4 regions of the Porphyromonas pogonae genome follow, and region 1 is predicted to be linked to each of the others. Evidence: riboswitches for the same ligand, from Rfam matches in the RefSeq annotation. Region 1 holds a riboswitch; each other region holds the start of a gene.

What was found. Region 1 has a riboswitch for cobalamin ahead of VYJ22_RS03905 (TonB-dependent receptor plug domain-containing protein). Riboswitches for the same ligand answer to the same signal wherever they lie in the genome.
Region 2: it holds a riboswitch for cobalamin, as region 1 does, so the genes downstream of both, VYJ22_RS05690 (TonB-dependent receptor plug domain-containing protein) here and VYJ22_RS03905 (TonB-dependent receptor plug domain-containing protein) in region 1, are expected to answer to the same signal.
Region 3: it holds a riboswitch for cobalamin, as region 1 does, so the genes downstream of both, VYJ22_RS01955 (ABC transporter substrate-binding protein) here and VYJ22_RS03905 (TonB-dependent receptor plug domain-containing protein) in region 1, are expected to answer to the same signal.
Region 4: it holds a riboswitch for cobalamin, as region 1 does, so the genes downstream of both, VYJ22_RS01690 (4-hydroxyphenylacetate 3-hydroxylase family protein) here and VYJ22_RS03905 (TonB-dependent receptor plug domain-containing protein) in region 1, are expected to answer to the same signal.

The regions. Positions count from the first base shown of each region.
Region 1 covers NZ_CP143258.1:1,025,824-1,030,998, forward strand. The annotation lists gene VYJ22_RS03895 (hypothetical protein) at 120-779, opposite strand; gene ybaK (Cys-tRNA(Pro) deacylase) at 1,098-1,583, shown strand; gene VYJ22_RS03905 (TonB-dependent receptor plug domain-containing protein) at 1,677-3,734, opposite strand; cobalamin riboswitch at 3,794-4,015, opposite strand; gene VYJ22_RS03910 (MBOAT family O-acyltransferase) at 4,212-5,175, opposite strand, start outside.
Region 2 covers NZ_CP143258.1:1,481,097-1,486,271, reverse strand. The annotation lists gene VYJ22_RS05690 (TonB-dependent receptor plug domain-containing protein) at 18-2,078, opposite strand; cobalamin riboswitch at 2,181-2,368, opposite strand; gene VYJ22_RS05685 (transcriptional regulator) at 2,580-2,915, opposite strand; gene VYJ22_RS05680 (helicase HerA-like domain-containing protein) at 3,074-4,606, shown strand; gene VYJ22_RS05675 (HU family DNA-binding protein) at 4,898-5,175, shown strand, end outside.
Region 3 covers NZ_CP143258.1:481,853-487,027, reverse strand. The annotation lists gene VYJ22_RS01965 (ABC transporter ATP-binding protein) at 1-582, opposite strand, end outside; partial or broken gene VYJ22_RS01960 (FecCD family ABC transporter permease) at 587-1,618, opposite strand; gene VYJ22_RS01955 (ABC transporter substrate-binding protein) at 1,618-2,790, opposite strand; cobalamin riboswitch at 2,990-3,185, opposite strand; gene VYJ22_RS01950 (MGH1-like glycoside hydrolase domain-containing protein) at 4,405-5,175, opposite strand, start outside.
Region 4 covers NZ_CP143258.1:402,683-407,857, reverse strand. The annotation lists cobalamin riboswitch at 399-602, shown strand; gene VYJ22_RS01690 (4-hydroxyphenylacetate 3-hydroxylase family protein) at 929-2,389, shown strand; gene VYJ22_RS01685 (NifU family protein) at 2,408-2,707, shown strand; gene VYJ22_RS01680 (acetyl-CoA hydrolase/transferase family protein) at 2,751-4,043, shown strand; gene VYJ22_RS01675 (4-hydroxybutyrate dehydrogenase) at 4,088-5,175, shown strand, end outside.

The sequences.
Region 1 (5,175 bases):
AGTATAGTGTCTAATACACCTTTTTTGTGTATTTGTAATGCTATTTTCGGGCGTATTTAGGTGTTTTTGTTTACTATTTAATAGCTCAATGATGGCGATAAATTGGATTTTTTATCACTTTACTGCACTACGAGTGATATGACATAGTAGTGTTTGATCTTGAACTTTTTGTACCAATCAGCTGTATTTTCTGAGCCCAAAATACAATAAGAATTCATACCATGACCTGTGTCAAATGGGGGGCAGTAGGCGAGTACGGGCGTGAGTTTTCCTACGAGGATCTGTTGTTTTTCGTTATGGTCGCAGGATATGGTGCGCAGTGAGTAGTCGGCATCACCTTTCAACTCTTTTTGCTCCTGTATTTGCGGATATCTTATGAGGAGTTTAAATGTTTTGTCCGTTAACTTACCTGCAATATCAATCTGAAAGATGCTGTCGCCGGGGGTAAACATCTTTTTGTCGCAGAGCGAGAGTTTGTAATTGACCATCCTGCCGTTTACTTCAATGGGTATCAGCTCTTCCTCGCATTTGAGAGCTGTGGTGTCGGAGAGTATGAGTTTGCCCTCACGGTATTCATCTATGACAAACCGAAACTTTTTGTCATGAGCGTGGACATCCTTGCATACGATACTTATGTATTGGATGTTGTTGAGGTCATTGATGATGGCATTGTACCTGTCGGGTGAGTTGTAGTGGATCAGGATACTGTCTTGAGCATAAGACATGGATGCGATACCCAGTAGCAGGGTTACTATTGTAAATAGCCGAGTCTTTATCATGGGATGAAGTTATATTGGGTGGTTATAGACGGCATATGGATTTCTTTGTAAATATCATAAGAGAGAGTATCAATTTTTTCGATGATTGAGCAACTATGTAGCGGAGCCTCATTTCCAATAGTCTCATAGTCCCTCTTTCGAAGACTTAAATTTAAGTATAAAAAATGATTTAGGACAAAGGGAACAATGTGGCACGTAGGAGAATAGAGAAGTGTGATGTTGCACCTCTCTACCATAGCGGGAGCATTGCACTGACGGGGGATAATGATTAATTTTGAGGTTACTGTAAATAATAATGAAAATACCGAGAATAAAGATATGGCAAAGAAAATAGCTAAAACCAATGTGGCTCGCCTGTTGGATGCTGCTGACATCAAATATGAACTGGTACCGTATGAAGTGGATGAGAAAGATCTCTCTGCCTCACATGTGGCAGAGCAGCTGGGCGAGGATGTGGAGCAGGTATTTAAGACTTTGGTGTTGCATGGCGATAAGTCAGGGTACTTCGTATGCGTAGTTCCGGGCGATAGCGAAGTGGACTTGAAGAAGGCTGCCAAAGCATCGGGTAACAAAAAGGCTGAGATGATAGCCCAGAAAGATCTGCTTGCCGTAACGGGATATATACGTGGAGGATGCTGCCCTATAGGGATGAAAAAGGTCTTTCCTACTTACATACATCCTACTTGTATGGATTTCGACGAAATCTATGTGAGCGCAGGTGTGAGGGGATTGCAGTTGAGAATCGATCCTGACAGGCTTGTCTCTTACACTCAAGCAACCATGACCGAGTTGATCGCAGATTGATGCATCTTACAGCTCTCCGCAGTGGCGTATAAAAAGTAAAGGGGAGATTGCCTATTTGTGTAGCAATCTCCCCCTATTCTTATAATCAGGTCGTTAGTATCTGAACTTCACTAATAGGCTTGCGAAATAAGTACGTCCCGGATTGATGGTAGCATAGTTGGTACCGTAAGGGCGGTCGTCCTTGTAATTGAGTATATTATTGACACCTACCGAAGGCTCTAAGATAAAACCCTTGAACCCTGAGAATGTATGGCGGGTAACGAAGTTCCACAACCCGAATCCCGGAGCAGAGCGGTCTTCATCTCTCAATACATAGTATCTTTTGCTTTGTACACGCCCCAACAGATTAACATTGAGCTTGTAGTGATCCCATGAGTGTGTATAGTTGGCATTGAAAGTACCGGTGTGGCGGATGCTTCTCTCGAGAGGTGTCCACAAGTACTCTTTAGCCTTAGTATCATAGGACTTGCCTTTGGCACTTACATAGGAGTAGTTGGCGGATAAAGTGAGCCCGAAGTTGAAGAAATAAGAGGCGTTTGTTTCAAAACCCTTGATCAACGCTTGGTCGAGGTTGCCATATTGCTTCACATTCTTTACTGCTTTGAGTGCAGCATCGCCAAATTCCTTCGCCACTCTCTCTTTGATCGCTTTTTGTTCGTCTGCAGTCATGTTTTTCAACATTTGGGTAGTTCCTGCTATCATGTCTTTGACGTGATTGATGTATCCCGTGACACTGAAGTTGAAGCTATTGCCGGCATACTCTGCGTTGAGTGAACCATAGTTGCTTTTCTCCGGCTTGAGGTTCTCATTGCCTATTACCAAAGTAGAGCCTTTGATCAGGAAATAATTCAGTTCTTCGAGTCCCGGAGCTCTGAACCCTATAGAGTACTGGGCGCGGAAATTAAATTTCCCGGGAGAGTACATGAGTAAGGCCTTGGGTGTGAATGATGATCCGGCTGTCTCGTGCTTCACAGCTCGTGCTCCCAATACAGCTTTGAATTTGTCGGCAAAGGATACTTCTTCTTGCCCGTACAGCGCTATGGTGTACACTCCTTTGTCGAGGTTGGCATCCGGTCTTTCGAGATTCTCACGGATATACTCTGCACCCAAGATAGCTTGTCCCCAATCCCAAGTTTTGAATGTTCCTTTGAGATTCCCCGAGAAATAGCGTTGTTTCTTGGTCAGAGATACGTCCCCGGGATTGATTTTTGCTTTCTTATTCTCTTCGCGATAAGTTTTCTCGCTTTTGTAATTGTCCGAGTGTATATCAAGCGAGATGTACTGCTCGTGTCCCCAGTAATATTTGCTGCCGAAGTCGATGTTGTGCCCTGCATAATCCATAGAGTAGGGGTAGCCCTCGTGTACATCGGTGCGATCGAAGAGTCCACCGCTCAAATAGAATGATAAGGGTTTGATAGGCGTGAAGGTAAACTTCTGGTTGAAGATATTGTTTCTGCTGCCACCCGATGCCATGAACGGTGTAGGCTTACCGTCGATATCAACATCGCTAAGTTGCCAACCTTCGGATTGTTCGTGGGTAAATGAGGTGTACGATCCTATCTTTTCAGTGGTGATGTCGGCATTGAGCTGTTGGGTAAACTGCTTGTGAGTCTCTATTTTACTGTTGGATGTAACTGAAATGAGGTTGGAGGGCTCGTTGGTGATGATATTGATCACACCACCTATGGCATCAGATCCGTACAGAGCTGATCCCGCACCCTTGAGTATCTCTATCTTACGTATGTTGCTTACGTTGATGCGTGAGAGGTCTATGTTGCCGGCAGTATCGCCTGTGAGCTTCTTGCCGTCAATAAGGATGAGCACATACTTATTGCTGAGACCATTGAGCGTGAGGTATGATCCCATGCTGTTGTTGGAAAAAGACAGGGAGGGATCGAGCATAGTGAGGGCTTCCTGAAAGCTGGTGATGCCTGCCCTTTTGATGTCCAAAGCTCCCAATACTTTCACGGGTGAGGGTGTGTTTTTCAGAAAATGCTTGGTGCCTGTACCCGTGACTACCACCGTGTTTAGGTTGATAACCTCATCAGTGTCGCCTTTCTTGGCATGATGTTTCACTTCTGCATTCTGAGCAAAAACTGCAGAAGCAAGACTTGCACTCACACAGAGTGTACAGAGTAATTTTTGTACCATGTAAAAATGATAGAGTTAAACTTGTTTTTATTGATCGTCTTGTCCCGAGACGACTCTATATATCTCATAATGGTTTGGCAGGTCTCCTGACTCAGCGTTTTGCGGAAGAGCCTTCCCATCCGTGGTTTTGCGGACAGTGGCTTGTAGAGATTCTCCCCTTGATTGCGTGATGATGCAAGCAAGCGCATTACAGTAGCGGGCACTGCTCCGGTATCTAACCGGATTCCCTTGAACAACGAATCCCGAATGGACTCATCATTACCAAACAGTGCAAAAGTACAATAAATAATTATATGATAGGTTTTTATTGTGCTCCAATTTTCAAGTCCAGTTTGTTTGAAAATAGCATTTGCACGGAGATATTACCATAAAACGAGCCATCCCCGACATCGATATTAAGGCTGCTTTGTAGCGCTTAACGATGTCGGGGATGGCGATATGTGAGGTGAGGTTATACTAAGCCGATACCCTACGGCATTAGAATTGGAAATAGATAAAGGGTTGCACGCCGCTACTCTTCATTTGGTAAACAATGAATATCGCCACCATGAGGTAGAGGCATTGCAATACAAAGGGAGAGTTGGATATGATACCACGTGCTCCGTTGTGAAATCTTTTGGGAAGGAAATGCAGCACGTAGCCTATCAGCATGAGGATAAATACGCCCTGATAACCTGATATAAACTGAGGCAATATCTCTCCATGGAAATTGTAGAATATTTGATGCAGTATGTTTGCTGCAACATCCATGGAGGACGCTCTGAAGTATATCCAGCCGAAAGCTACGAGGTGGAAGGTAATCATAACACCGATAAAACGCCTCAGCGGAGACATCTCAGCCCCCGTCTTCTTGAATGCTTTGAAGTGTGAGAGGAAGAACTTGTGTACGGCAAGCCCCACTCCGTGAAGACCACCCCAGATGATAAACCGTGTGGCTGCACCGTGCCAAAGCCCGCCGAGTAGCATGGTGATGATGAGGTTGATGTAAGTGCGGATACGCCCTTTGCGATTACCGCCGAGTGAGATGTAGAGATAATCTTTGAGCCATGATGATAGCGAGATGTGCCACCTGCGCCAAAATTCCGTTATCGTTGCTGATTGGTAAGGAAGGTCGAAGTTGATATTGAACCTGAATCCCATAAGTAAAGCGATACCGATAGCCATATCAGAATATCCCGAAAAATCGCAGTATATCTGTAGTGAGTAACCATAAACCCCCAGCAGGTTTTCAAGTCCGGTGTAGAGATTAGGAGCATCGAAGATGCGGTCTACAAAGTTAAGGCTGATGTAATCAGAGATAACAGCTTTTTTCAGAAGTCCTATGATAATGAGGTATAGAGCCTCGCCGAACTCATTGCGTGTGAGGCGTGGTTTCTGGTATATCTGAGGGATAAAATCATGAGCCCGCACTATAGGACCTGCCACTAATTGCGGAAAGAAT
Region 2 (5,175 bases), 460 kb from region 1:
AATAATGTGAATGTTTGTCAATGTCTGAATTCATATTTGAGAGAGAGGTAGTATGTTCTTCCGGGTGTTTTGGTACCGTAGTTATATCCATAAGGTCTGGTATCTTTGAAATCAAAGATATTATCTACCCCCACATTAAGTTCAAGTTTATTCTGGGTTGATAATTTAAATGCATGTCCCGTATTGAGCCTCCATAAGTTGTATCCGGGAGCATCACCATATGACTTATAAAATCTTTTGCTCTGGATACGTCCGAAAATCGACGCTTTTATCGTATATGTTTTAGTGATATCCTTGTTCCATGTAGCTCTTAAGGTAGCATGATGAAAGGCACTTCCATCAATCCTGATATGTTCTATTTTATTATCAGCATTCAGTAGATTTCCTGAAGCGTCATTATAGCTGTATCCACCGCCAATACTAAAATACTTCAAAAAATTATAATCCACATTGATCTCCAGTCCTGAACTATGGGCATTTTCAAGGTTTTTGTACATCATAGTTCTGTCTATTTCGTTGACATGATCATAAGCTTCTGTTGGGATTTCCACCAAAGCTATCATTTGGCGAATCTTATTGTAAAATAAATTTAGTGACATTGTAAAATCTCCTTGCTTATAGTCGATTGCTGTAGATAAATAGTCTGAGAGTTGAGGTTTCAGATTTTTATCACCAAGATACAGAACGAGTTTAGACATCATTGTCTTTTCATACCGATAATACAGTTCCTTCAAAGTAGGAGTCTTGAACCCTGAGGCATAAGTGGCTCTCCAGTTTAGTCCCGGCATTACTTTGTACAACAACGAAACTTTGGGGCTAAATCTGAAACCGAAATGCTCATGCTCTATAACTCTGAATCCGTAAGTGACATTGAAGCCCTTGGTAACATTCCACTCGTCTTGTGTAAATAATGCAAATGAATATGTATCTTGTATCTTGTCGCCTTGCAACCTATGAGGAGCTTTGAGAAAATCCTGATTATACTCTACGCCTGTGGTGATTTGATGATTATGTATGTTGAATACGCCTTTTAGATTTGCGATCATAGACTGTTGCAAAGTTTGGCGTTCATGGTCTCCCGCATAAAAAACGGGATGATAAATACTTCCCTGACTATCAACATATTCCTCATGAGTCTGTGCTTTATATTTATGTAAATATTCATCCCAATTGTAATTGACATCAAAAAGCAAATAATTTTTCCTTCCTAACTCATATCTTCCCCCCATATTATAGCTTTGACTTACATAAGCCATATTGAATGTACTATACTGAGGATTTCCCATGGGGCGGTATATATCCTTTTTATAAAATTGGGCTTCGAGATGCAAATTCAGGTTTTCATTGGCAATAAATCCTATTCTCTGACTGATACTCCAATCCAGGAATTTATTGGCAGTCTTGGTTACACTATTATCATAAACTACATTTCTGTAAAGCTCTTTGTCTGTATTTTTCCAACCATCAGAGCGCTTTAGCGTAAATGAAGTCTCACTACTCCACCTCTTCGAGTTTAAAACAATCTTATCAAATTGGCGTAAATCATTGTATGAGCCGTAACGCGTCGTATTCTCTAATTTAAAAGGGTGTGTAACACGCTTGGTTATGATATTGATCACACCGGCTATAGCATCAGATCCATAAAGTGAAGATGCCGCCCCCTTTACAATCTCAATACGCTCAATGGAAGAAGGACTGATTTTATTAAGATCTACTTGTCCTCCCATAGTTTGCGGCAACCTACGCCCATTGAGCAGAATGAGTACATAACCACTACTCAAACCATTCATCTGTAGCCCCGCACCCATATCTGTCTGATTAAAATCAAATGAAGGAGATATAGCCGAAAGGATTTCTTCCAGACTTTTCCCCTGATAAGAATTCAATGTTCGGGAAGATATTACCTCTGTTTGTACGGGAGCATTATGTATCTTGTGCAGTGTGCCCGTTCCCGTAACAACGACAGAGTCCAGATGATAATTCTCCTTAACAATGGTATCTTTTACAGACGTTTGACCACAAAGATGCCATGGCAATAGAAATAACGATAACCACAATGGCAATGATTTCTTGCTCATCAGATGTTGTAATAAATGTTAGAGGTAAGAAAGTCGAGTGTACAAAATCTATGGTAAGTTTAAGCGCACCTACTTCATTACCTGTGAAGTGTAAGTGATATATCTAATAACAGAATATAAGCAGGTCTTCTGGCTCTCTTCCGATAACATCGACCTTCCCTTCTTCCTGTGGAGAAAGTGGCCAATAGTAAAAAGACGTTATCGTTTATAAAGATCACAGCTGCAGGTACAGCTCCGGTTTTACACCGGATTCCCTTGAGTCACGCCACACCTTTGGGATGTGAACGGTGATTACTTTATTCTTTCACAAAGGTATCAATTATATACTTAATTCAGCAATATGTCCATTCTTTTTGAGAAGTTTGGTCAGTCATTTTACGCACTACAGCACGTCATTTCCAGTGATAGTAATATCGCCCAATAGGCAAGAGAGCAATATACAAGATGGGGTAATGAAAAGGATACAGGATGCCAAAGTCACATAGCCTTCAAAGCTTTACTCTAAGGTGTGCGTACCTTGTGCTCCATTTCAAAAGGTATCACCATAGAGAGCTCCATGAATCCCATATACACGCCGTCTTCATACCACGGGATTTGATAGATGAGCTTCTTCTTACCGTTTTTCTCTATGGTATAAACATGCTTGGTTTCATTTTGCATCATCGACTCCAGCATGGCTTTCGAGGCGCCGTGATGGCAATCCAGTACATTGGAGCCCGTAAGAGATACTCCGTCTTTTTCGTTTACTTCACGTGATTGGCGGTTCATCTCGATAATGGTGCCGTGATTGTCAACCACGGTGACTGCAATGTCAGCTTCTTCAAAGTATTTAAGCATAATCGTATTGGTTGTGCAAGGTTATTAACTCGTCACAAAGGTAAGATTATAAAGAATTACATAACTATCTGATGCAGTTATTAATCATCTTTTTTGCTTCATTAAATCAAAAGGCGTACTTTTAAGCAAATAATAACCACAATTAAGCCGCCATATCTATGTTTGATAATACACAAAGAGCTTTTATAGCTATCAATAAAGACCATGAAATATGTCTTCTTCCCCAAATGGCAAATAGGCACGGACTCATTACGGGTGCTACCGGTACGGGCAAGACGGTAACACTGCAAACCCTTGCGGAGACGTTCAGCGAGATGGGAGTGCCCGTGTTTGCCGCCGATATGAAAGGTGATCTCTCCGGAGTATCTATCATGGGAGGGGACAAGGACAGTGTGCACAGGAGGGTGCAGGAGTATAAACTCGAGGCCAAGGGGTTTGATTACAAGCCTCATCCCGTCATGTTTTGGGATGTCTTCGGCAATGCGGGGCACCCCATACGCACCACTGTGACGGAGATGGGGCCTTTGCTGCTCGAAAGACTACTGATGCTCAACGACACTCAGTCGGCAGTACTCTCCATTGTGTTTAAAATTGCCGACGACCATGACCTCTTGCTCATCGATCTGAAAGATCTGAGCAAGATGCTGGAGTATGTGGGAGCCAATCGCAATGACTTTAGTAACAAATACGGCAACCTCTCGCCGGCCAGCATAGGAGCTATACAACGCAACGTGCTTAGGCTCGAAAACGAAGGCGGAGACAAATTTTTCGGCGAACCGGGACTTAATATCGAGGACTTTATACAGACCGATCAGGGCAAAGGTGTCATCAACATCCTGGCGGCAGACAAGCTCATGCAATCGCCTAGGCTCTACACCACATTCCTCTTATGGATGCTGGATGCTCTATATAACACCCTGCCGGAAGTGGGCGATATGGATAAGCCCAAGCTCGTATTCTTCTTCGACGAAGCCCACATGCTTTTCAACGACATGCCCAAAGTATTATTAGAGAAGGTAGAACAGATCATCAGGCTCATACGCTCCAAAGGAGTAGGAGTATATTTTGTAACCCAAAATCCCGGCGACATACCTGAAAACATCCTGGGGCAGCTGGCAAGTCGCATCCAACATGCCCTGAGAGCCTACACTCCCAACGATGCCAAGGCAGTCAAAGTAGCGGCCAATACCTTCCGCCCCAACCCTTCGTTCAAGACAGAAGAAGCAATTACCGAATTGGCTACAGGCGAAGCACTCATATCGTTGCTCGATGAAAAGGGCGCCCCCGGCATCGTAGAGCGGGCTTTTATACTCCCACCCGAAGGTCGGATAGGAGCCATCGCCCCGGAGCAGCGGCAGAGGATCATCAAGCAATCAGCCGTGTATGGCATCTATGAAAAGGCAGTTGACCGCGAGTCGGCATACGAGATACTCTCGGGCAAAAGCCGTGAAGCCGAAGCACGCAAGGCCGCTGCCGAACAGGAAAAAGAATGCGCCCGCCAAGAAAAAGAGCTGGAGAAGCAAAGGCGTGAAGCTGAAAAAGCCGACAAAGCTCGTAAGTCGCAAGAAGGCGGTTTCATCGAAGACCTGATCAAACAAGTAGGCAAATCAGCCACAAGACAAATCAGCAACGAACTGGGGCGCAATATCACCCGCACAATATTCGGAGCTATTTTCGGCAAGAAAAAGTAGCGAACCAAAGGACTCTCAAAGGTCGATTTAAAGCAAATCTTAACAACCTTTGAACCACATGCCGACAGCTCGCTGAAAATATGTCGACAGTTTCGGCTGAATATGTCGACAGTTTCGGCGAAATATGTCGACAGTTTTGGCTGAATATGTCGACAGTTTCGGCAGGATATGTCGACAGTTTTCTCCCCCTCACACAACAGCCCACGAAATCAGAGATTGCAGAGGCTAACTCCTCCGGCCTTTGCATCTCCCTAAAAAACTCATCGGAGGAGTTACTTAACCATATAAACCATGGCAAATAAACCATTGGCCTACACGCTCAATGAGCGCAAAGGCACCCTCGGCAAATATGCCGGCAAGATCGTAATCCAAGCACGCCCCACGGGCAGACAACGCATTGACCATCGCAACTTCTGTGAGGAAGTGGCTCGAGCCACCACATTTACAGGAGCCGAAGTGGAAGCCGTGTTGCGCTTGGCAGCCGAAATAGCCAAAAAACACGTGGAAAACGGCGACATTGTAGACTTCGGAGACCTCGGCACACTCAGCCCCAGCTTCCAGAGCAAACT
Region 3 (5,175 bases), 540 kb from region 1:
TGCCAGATCCTTGAGCATAATCATGATTTCCAACCTACCCGGCAAATCGAGATGAGCAGTAGGCTCGTCGAGTAGCATCACAGGTGTTTCCTGAGCCAAAGCACGAGCTATCATCACCCGCTGCTTCTCTCCATCGCTGAGCTCACTGAAAAACCTCGACTCAAATCCATTGAGATTACATTGCTCAAGAGCCAAGTATATCATATGTTTATCACGCTCTCTCAACTTTCCCCGTTGATTCACATAGGGGTATCGCCCAATAGAGACAATATCCCATACGGTAAGATTGTTTGTGGTAATCTTATCCGTGAGCACAAGACTTAGAAGTTTGGATCTGTCACTGTCTCTAAGCTTACCCAATTCATGGCCTGCGAGATATACAGCACCGTTCAAGGGGCTTTGAAGTCCGGCTATAGTATGCATCAGTGTAGACTTACCGCAACCATTGGGTCCCATGAGCATGACCAGCTCTCCATTGAGTACGGATAGATCTATCCGATGCGATACCTCGTATACACCTCTATGCGACTTATAGCCTGTAGCAAGGCTCTCCAGCCTGATATTATCTTGATGTTTGTTCATCTACTTAATTGAATACGAGTCTTTTCTTTCTATTTTTAGCAATAATAAGTATGACCACGGGAGCACCTATCAGAGAAGTGATGGCATTGATGGGCAATACAAATCCCTTGCCCGGTACCTGCGTTATGATATCACACACCAGCATCAGCAGTGACCCGCACAACATCGTTGCAGGGATCAGTATCCTATTGTCCGAGGTCCTGAAAGCCATGCGTGTAAAGTGCGGTACGGCGATACCCAAAAAAGCTATAGGCCCCGTGAATGCCGTAATGCAACCACTGATAATGCTGGTAATAAGTATGAGTGCCATACGTACCTTGCCCACACTGATACCTACACTGCGGGCATAGTTTTCACCGATATTCAGAGCATTCATATATTTGGGCATCATCAGGGATAAGAACAATCCTATGGAAACGACAGGCATCATAACCTGCAACTGGCGCCATGTTGTACCCGAGACACTACCAAATGACCAGAGCAAATACCCCTTGAGCGTCTCATTGTCTGTAAAAAACTGGAGTATCGAGATTACGGAACTTGCCATAAAACCTATCATTACCCCAACGATGAGTACAGATATAATATCCTTGAGCCATGAAGCTATACCGGAGATGAGCATAAGCACCACCAACGCTCCGATAAAAGATGATAATACTATACCCCAAGTATTGGCTACCCCCGATGTCTATATAAGTCCCGGAAATATGGTAAACGACATGGTATAGATAGCTACACCTACACCTGCTCCGCTATTGATCCCCAAGATAGATGTATCTGCCAGCGGATTGCGAAATAGGTTCTGCATCTGTAATCCCGCTATAGATATACCGGCTCCTGCAAAAAGAGCGGTAAGCGCTTTGGGTAGGCGGAAGTTGCGTATTACATAATCCGTAGTATCCATAGCGGAGGTATTGAACAAGGCGTTTATTGCATCGGACATGGATATATCCAAACTACCCCATATCAAATCAAGGAAAAAGCAGAGTAGCGTAAGCAATGCCGCTGCCACAAAAGCGATGTTAGTTCTCTTCATCATTTCTTAAGCTGCATCCAATAAGTTGTTTCATAGTCAGGCAGTAACTGCGGACGTGTTATCTTGATAATATCTTTGAGCAGTAAATCCGGTCGGTAGAGACCACTCTCCCAAAAGTCATTGCCGCCATTCTCATTGACTCGCTTGCGGTCTATAAACACCATGCCGTTGGCCGCAGCATCAAAATGCTTGTACCGGTCGTTGAGCGCCAAGAAGTCAGCCATGGTAAAAATCTTACCAGTCATCATACATATCCATATCTTTGCATGGCGGTGACGGCTAAAGATGCGCTCGAAACTACAGGGCTGGCTACTCACTTTGCCCTCGGCATAGTCAAACTTAACCCCTGCATCTCTAAACATAGAGGTGGGATAGCTAAACTCACCCGGCAGATACCACGTGCCTTTATAGTCCAGACCATACATGATGGGGATAGTATCGGTTTGTTGCGCCACCAGCTCTTTTGCTTTGAGGTAGTCTTCCTCTATTTTGGAGAATAATTTGTCGGCTTTGGCATTACAGCCCAGGAGCATGGCAGTAAGCTTCATCCATTCCGCACGCCCCAGGAGATTACGTTCTTTCCACTCATTGTAGAGTACGGTATTGATACCGGAGCTTATGAGCTCCTCGTCCTTGTCGGACATTCTGGACAAATCCTGTAGCACCACCTCAGGGTGCAAAGCGGCTATCTGCTCTATATTCTTAGCCATACCCCGGGCTATCTCTTGCACTTTACCCTCACTGATGCGTTTACGCACCTCCGGATTACAGATATTTTTTATATTGGAGCAACCTACAAGCTTATCCACCTTGCCCAGCAATGGTAATACTCCCACTTGAGTAGTAGATAAGCAGGCAATATTTTTCAGGGGAACAGGTATGAAATAGCAATTGCGACATGATAGTTGAGGACGTTTCTCACCCCGCGGATACAATATATAGGTAGCCATAGTATCAGGAGTGTCAGGGCTAAATACCATGACCTCTTTGTAGTGATCATGATTTTTCACCTCAATACCTTTGGCATATTTGAATTGGACAGGATACGAAAAGTCGGCATAATCAATAGATACACTATCTATCGCTTGTGTGTTTTTGCTACGATTTCCATTACAAGAATAAAACAGAAGTACCAGCAAGATCGAGTAAAAAAAGCAGATGTTTTTTTTCATCAAGGCGATTTTTTTGATATTTATTATATACGGATCGCCAAGAAAAATACAAGGAAAGGAAGCTCTGACCTCATAGCGGGAGGAGCAGTACATACACTGACTGTTGTATAAAATTCTTTTCAACCCGAAAGAACTTAAAACAAAAGGACTCCCACAACCCGATAAGACATATAGGTGATATCAAACATTCGTCTATATTATCGGTAATGATACTTCGGCAGGTCTTCCGACTCAGTCTAAATCATAGTGCCTTCCCGCTTGTGGCAGTGACATTATACTATGACATATACGACTTTACGGCTACGGGGATAGCTTTGGGATTACACCAAATTCCCTTTTAATCAATCGATATTCCATGCAAAGAATATCTTTGAACCGAATGTCCTGTTAGTTGCGACCACCTGTCGCTAGCTTTGCTCTAATACGAATACAATAAAAGCCTACATTAAATAAAGTTATACGCATCCGATTCAGCTAAGCAAAGATATAAAAATTTAAATTGTGACTCTTCGTACAACCCAATAATCATTAGCCCTGAGAGCCACTAAAGAAAAGCATCACCACTCCTGTGGCAACACATCTGGTTAGGATTATCACTTTACATGAGACTAAAAGAAAGATAATATAGGCTACCGCACCGTAGCTGCAGGGCAGAGCAAATCGGGTACCAAATGAGGGCACCGTAAGTTCACATCTCTTCAGGATAAAAGTAAAAAAATAGGGTTACACCTCTTGACAAAGGGGGGTACGATGTTGTATCTTTGTCTTGATGACAATTACTTTTTATCCCACACGTATGAATACTCCGAAACATCACCTATACCCCACGAATACAGCAAAACGCTCGCTCAGTGACTTGCTGGCAGCGGTATGCACTCCACGAAGCTTACACTTTGTCAAAATGCAATAGAAAAGATAAAATATCAAATTGTCAAAATGTAGCCAACTACACTTGACCATCACAACAAAGCCGTATAGAGGACACCTGCACCTCTTTACGGCTTTTTCTGTAGGAAAGCTCAAAATGCACCCGTATTTTAATTAAAATGTCTCGCTAATTTAACTAAAGGACTCTCCTGTTTTAGTTATGACACCGAAATGTTTTAGTTAAAATACTTTTGTGTTTTAGTTAAAATACAACTTTATCTCAGTTAAACAACGACTGCGATCTACCTCTACACCTCAAGAGGCTCAATTATACAAAAGTCACTGCGCCACCCAATCTTTCAAAAAGCCAAACCCAACAGTACATTTACATCATTTTGAAACATATTAAGCCACATTTGCATCAATATGACGATTTCAAAATTCTGATTTTTGTCAGACTAAACATCCGCTCAGTTGTTATAAAAACAGCTGAATTGAAGACTGCCAAGTCAGATTTTCGTTTGTTTTGCATCAATGCCAACGGCAAATCCTCTTTGAGATCCAATAGCAACAGTTTATAACCAGGCATGTGTAGTGAGTATTTGTTGTGTTTTTATCAGTTAGAATATGATGCTACACCCTGATGCAAGAGATTGAATACATCCTGAAATAGCGGTACACTACCCTGAAATTCATGAAGAGCAGAGAGGGGTTCCCTTGTGTGGGGTCCCCTCACTGCTTTGTAGGTTAGTAATTGGTGCGATCAGGGGTAACCGCTATGGTTTCTGTGCGATCGCCATAGTTGACAACTAACTTGAACGCTTTATTGGTTTTGATGGAAAGTTGTGGTTTCGAGGCTGCACTTGTGCGAGCCGATGCAATCAAATCGATAGAGCCTGTGGGTCCGAAGGGATATCGCTTGATACCGTGCCTTACCGTTTCGTTGAGATCCCATGTAATGGTATTATTGATATAATCACCTTTGATCCCCAGCATGTATTCTATGAGAATGGAAATAGGCGGCAGTCCTGTCCAACCTATAAAATCCTTACGCGCCATGAAGCCGGGCTCAGCCTTTTCGGGAGCGTAATACTCCCAAAAGGTATGGGTACGACGATAAACATCGAGTACTTGGCTATAATGATTGCGTGCTATTTCGAGAGCTTGTTTTTTATATCCTTTGTTGTAAAGCCCGTTGATCACCATATAGTTGGTACCCGGCCAGATCCCCCCTTGCCAGTAACGACCATTGTCACGGTACTTAGGATTGTCTGCACTGAGCGAGGGTACCCTATATTTACGGTTAAAGGTATTCGGGTTGTCCAACTCTGCTGTGAGCCTATCGAGCTTTGCCGAGTCGAGCACATCGGAATATAAAGCCCAGTATGCACCGATGCCTTTGGTGTAATTGAGTTTGCCATCGGCATATTGATCATATAAGAAGCCGCTCTTCTCATCCCATAAGTTGGTGCTGATATAGTTTTTGAGCAACTTGGCATCGTCTTCAAAGTCCTCAAT
Region 4 (5,175 bases), 620 kb from region 1:
ATTACCTTCGTGCGGTAACATGGATAATCAATCTTTATTTTTGACAAAATGTCAAAAAGCAATTCCACCCTCAATAAATTATGATCAAGGCCTGCTAAAAAGCATAATATACACCTTAGGCCCACATAAGAGACTGCAAAAAAAGGCAACTCATGATGGCATATAATTTTATCAAACTAAAATATAATTCAATTTGTGTAAGAATTATATGACCTAAAATATTAAAAAAACAAGCAATTTGCGCCGAAATTTGTGGTACACTATAAGTATGAAAGACATTATTCATAGCCTATTAGGTAAAGGATTTTAGAATGATCAAAAAAAGAACATGAAAAAACGAAATTTGTCATTTTATGATTTATTAACACTTAAAAAAGATTTATTTCTTTAATTAGCCCTACATTTACATCGTCATAGGTGATGGACCGATAATCAATCGGGAAATTGAAAAGGGAATCCGGTGTAAGTCCGGAACTGTACCCTCAGCTGTAATTCCTTATTTGGGAATTTTGCAATCACAGCCACTGTTGGGCTTATTACAGACAACGGGAAGGCGCAAAATTCGGGAAAAGTCAGAAGACCTGCCATGACGGGCGAATATCTTGCTTCAGGGTTTAGGAGCGGGAATTATGTACATTTTTTTTCATAATCAATTTTGTAAGGCTTTGCCCTAAGCAAATGCCGCCAGTTGATACTAATAATAAAGGAATGTAACCACACGTACGCAATAACTTACTCCCGTACATCTGTGCTTGCAAACCTCTGAGGATGTGTTACACTCTATGCATGGCATCATAAAATGCCATGAGGTGATGTGCACCCTTACCGTATCACTGACGTGGTTGCAGAAGGCTTGAACGGATATAAATATTTTTTTTAATAAAACTACACTTAAACGTTACAATAACATTTTAACCGAGGTAATATTATGATGACGAGTAAACAGTACGAAGATAGTCTCAGAAAAATGAATCTGAACGTCTACTTCATGGGAGAAAAGATTGACAACCCTGTGGATCATCCTATGATTCGTCCGTCCATGAACTCCGTTGCTATGACCTACAAGTTGGCCGAAGAACCGGAATATCAAGAACTCATGACGGCAACTTCCAATCTCACAGGAAAGAAAATCAATCGCTTTTGTCACTTACACCAAGGCACTGACGACCTTGTAAAGAAGGTAAAGATGCAGCGTCTCTTGGGACAGAAGACTGCAGCTTGTTTCCAGCGTTGCGTAGGTATGGATGCCTTCAACGCCATATTCTCTACGACTTATGAAATGGATCAGGCTCTGGGAACCGAGTATCACAAGCGGTTTACAGACTACATGAAGTTCGTTCAGGACAATGACCTTGTTATCGATGGCGCCATGACCGACCCCAAAGGTGACCGTGGCCTGGCTCCCTCACAGCAGGAAGACCCCGATCTCTATGTACATATCGTAGAAGTACGTGAAGACGGTATCGTGGTATCAGGAGCCAAAGCCCACCAAACGGGAGCAGTAAACTCGCACGAGCATCTTATCATGCCCACAATAGCCATGAGGGAGGCCGATGCCGACTATGCAGTATCCTTCGCTATACCCAGCGATGCCGAGGGTATAACCATGATTTACGGACGTCAATCATGTGACACAAGAAAGATGGAGCCGGGTGCTGATATTGACCTTGGCAACTCACAGTTTGGAGGCCATGAGGCTTTGGTCGTATTCGACAGAGTATTCATCCCTCATGAGCGCGTATTTATGTGTAAAGAATATGATTATGCAGGTATGATGGTGGAGAGATTTGCCGGCTATCACAGACAATCCTATGGTGGTTGTAAAGTGGGAGTGGGTGATGTGCTCATCGGTGCTGCAGCTCTTGCGGCAGACTACAATGGTGTACCCAAAGCCAGCCATATCAAAGATAAACTCATCGAGATGATCCACCTCAATGAAACACTCTTTGCCTGCGGTATCGCTTGCTCTGCTGAGGGTTCACAGATGCCTGCCGGAAACTATATGATCAACCTGCTTTTGGCAAACGTTTGTAAGCAAAACGTAACACGCCTTCCTTATGAAATAGCACGCTTGGCAGAAGACATCGCCGGAGGTATCATGGTGACTATGCCTTCTGAGCAAGACTTGAAGAATGAAGAAGTAGGACCACTCGTAAGAAAATATCTTGTGGGAGCCAAAGGTAAAGACGTAGTGAACAGAATGAGAGTACTACGCCTGATCGAAAATATCACTCTGGGTACTGCTGCCGTAGGTTACAGAACGGAATCTATGCACGGTGCCGGATCACCGCAAGCTCAGCGTATCATGATAGCCCGTCAGGGAGATCTTGAATCGAAGAAAGAGTTTGCTCGAAATATTGCAAAAATTGACACTTCATTGGACAAATAGACCTGTTGACCTTAATCAATGACCAAACAGATGTTTAATATGTATAGTGTGAACCGCGTGTTGCGTGAGAGAGTAAGTCCTCTCTTACGCTCGCACGGCGGTGATTTACAGTTATGCTCCATCAGCGGAGATCTGGTTAAGGTACGTTTCACAGGTTCGTGCCATGGCTGCCCCTCTGCCAGTGAAACAGTAGAGCGGGTGGTACAAGCAGCTCTACGGGAAGAATTCCAAAACGAGAATATCGAGGTGAGAGTAAACAATGAAGTAAGCGATGATTTGATACAACAAGCCAAACGAATATTACGACACGAACAATAAAAAAACGACGAAACTAATACTAAATAAACCATATCCCTGTCTTATGAATTGGAAAGAAATCTATCAACAGAAAATCACAACAGCAGAGGAAGCTATCAAACACATACAAAACGGACAAAGAGTAGCCGTATCACATGCCGCAGGGGTTCCGCAGGTTTGTATCAAAGCCTTGTGTAACAGCTCAGACAAGTTCAAAGATGTAGAGATCTATCACATGCTTTGCTTGGGCGACGGTGAATACATGTACCCCGAAAAAGCTTCTAACTTCAGACACATCACCAACTTCGTAGGTGCCAATTCGCGCAAGGCTATAGAAGAAAACAGAGCCGATTTCTTCCCGGCATTCTTCCACGAAGTGCCTGCGATGATCAGAAACAAAACGCTCAAGATAGACGTAGCCTTGGTGCAGGTATCAGAGCCTGACGAAAACGGTTATTGCAGCTTTGGTATCTCTTGTGACTACACCAAACCCGCAGCCGAATGCGCTCCTCTCGTAATTGCTGAAGTGAACAAACAGATGCCATATATAGGCGGGGACAATCTCATCCATGTATCCGACCTGGACTACATTGTAGAGACAGACTATGCCCCCTATACCCTACCGGCAGCTAAGATAGGCAATGTAGAGCAAGCTATAGGAAAAAACTGTGCCAACCTCGTACCCAATGGAGCTACACTACAGCTGGGTATAGGTGCTATACCCGATGCTGTACTGCTCTTCCTGAAAGACAAAAAAGACCTGGGTATCCATACGGAGATGTTTTCGGACGGTGTAATGGAACTTGTGAAGTCCGGTGTAGTAAACGGCAAGATGAAAACACTGCACCCCGGCAAAATGCTCGCAACATTCCTCATGGGTAGCAAAGCCCTCTATGACTTTGTAGATCACAACCCAGACGTGGAGATGTATCCGGTGGACTATGTAAACAACCCCTCAGTAATAGCCCAAAACGATAATATGATAAGCATAAACAGCTGTATCGAGGTGGATTTGATGGGACAAGTTGTTTCAGAAAGTATTGGTGACCGTCAGTTTAGTGGCGTAGGCGGTCAAGTAGATTACGTTAGAGGTGCTTCACTCTCCAAAGGAGGTAAGAGTATCATGGCTATGCCATCGACTGCTCGTGGAGGTGCATCCTCACGCATCGTGACCCGCATAGCCGATGGTGCAGCGGTAACGACATCACGCAATGAAGTGGACTATGTGGTAACAGAGTACGGCATAGCTCACCTCAAAGGAAAAACATTGAGACAGAGAGCCGAGGCTTTGATTTCCATAGCTCATCCGGATTTCCGTGATGACTTATTAACCTTTTATCGAAAGAAGTTCGGCTGACTCCAATCTATTGACCAAAAACAAAACCAATAAACATTAAAAAAATGCAATTATTCAAACTTAAAACAGTCATTCACGAGTTCGATAGTTTCGAATCCTTTGCTAAAACATTTGAACTGAATGAAAAGGATTTGGTGATCACAAACGAGTTCATCTACGAGCCGTTTATGAAAGCGTGCAACTTGCCCTGTACTTTTGTGATGCAGGAGAAGTATGGACTCGGTGAGCCCTCAGATGAGATGATGAACAAGATCCTACATGATGTCAAAGGCAAGACCTTCAATCGTGTTATTGCCGTAGGTGGCGGTACAGTCATAGACATCTCCAAGCTGTTTGTCTTGAAAGATTTGGATGATGTATTGGATGCTTTCGATCACAAAAAACCTCTCGTCAAGGACAAAAAACTCATTATCATCCCCACTACATGTGGTACCGGTAGCGAGGTTACCAACCTATCTATTGCAGAGATCAAGAGCCGTCACACCAAAATGGGCCTTGCCGATGATACCATCCTTGCCGATGATGCCGTGATAATAGCCGGACTGCTAAAGGGGCTTCCGTTCAAGTTCTATGCATGCAGCGCCATAGATGCTTTGATCCACGCTATAGAGTCGTACGTTTCGCCCAAAGCTAACCCATATACCAGAATATTCAGTGAAGCCGCATGGCAGATTATTATAGATGTATTCCAAAATATTGCCGAGAAGGGTCCGGAATATCGTTTCGAGAAAATGGGTGAGATGATTATGGCCAGTAACTTTGCGGGTATAGCCTTCGGCAACGCCGGCGTAGGTGCCGTGCATGCTCTCTCATATCCCCTCGGAGGCAACTACCATGTACCGCACGGTGAAGCCAATACTCGCTTCTTCACCTCTGTTTTCAAAGCTTATTTCAGCAAAGACCCCAAGGGTTCTATTGTTGAGCTGAATAAAAAATTGGCTGCTTTACTACATTGTGCTCCAGAGGAGGTGTATGATGCTTTGGACAAGTTGCTCAATACACTGCTTCCTCCACAAAAGCTCAGAGAGTATGGAATGAAGGAAGAAGAAATAGAACTCTTTGCCCAGGCAGTAATGCAAACACAACAACGCCTGCTCGCCAATAACTATGTAGCACTATCGCAGCAGGAAAT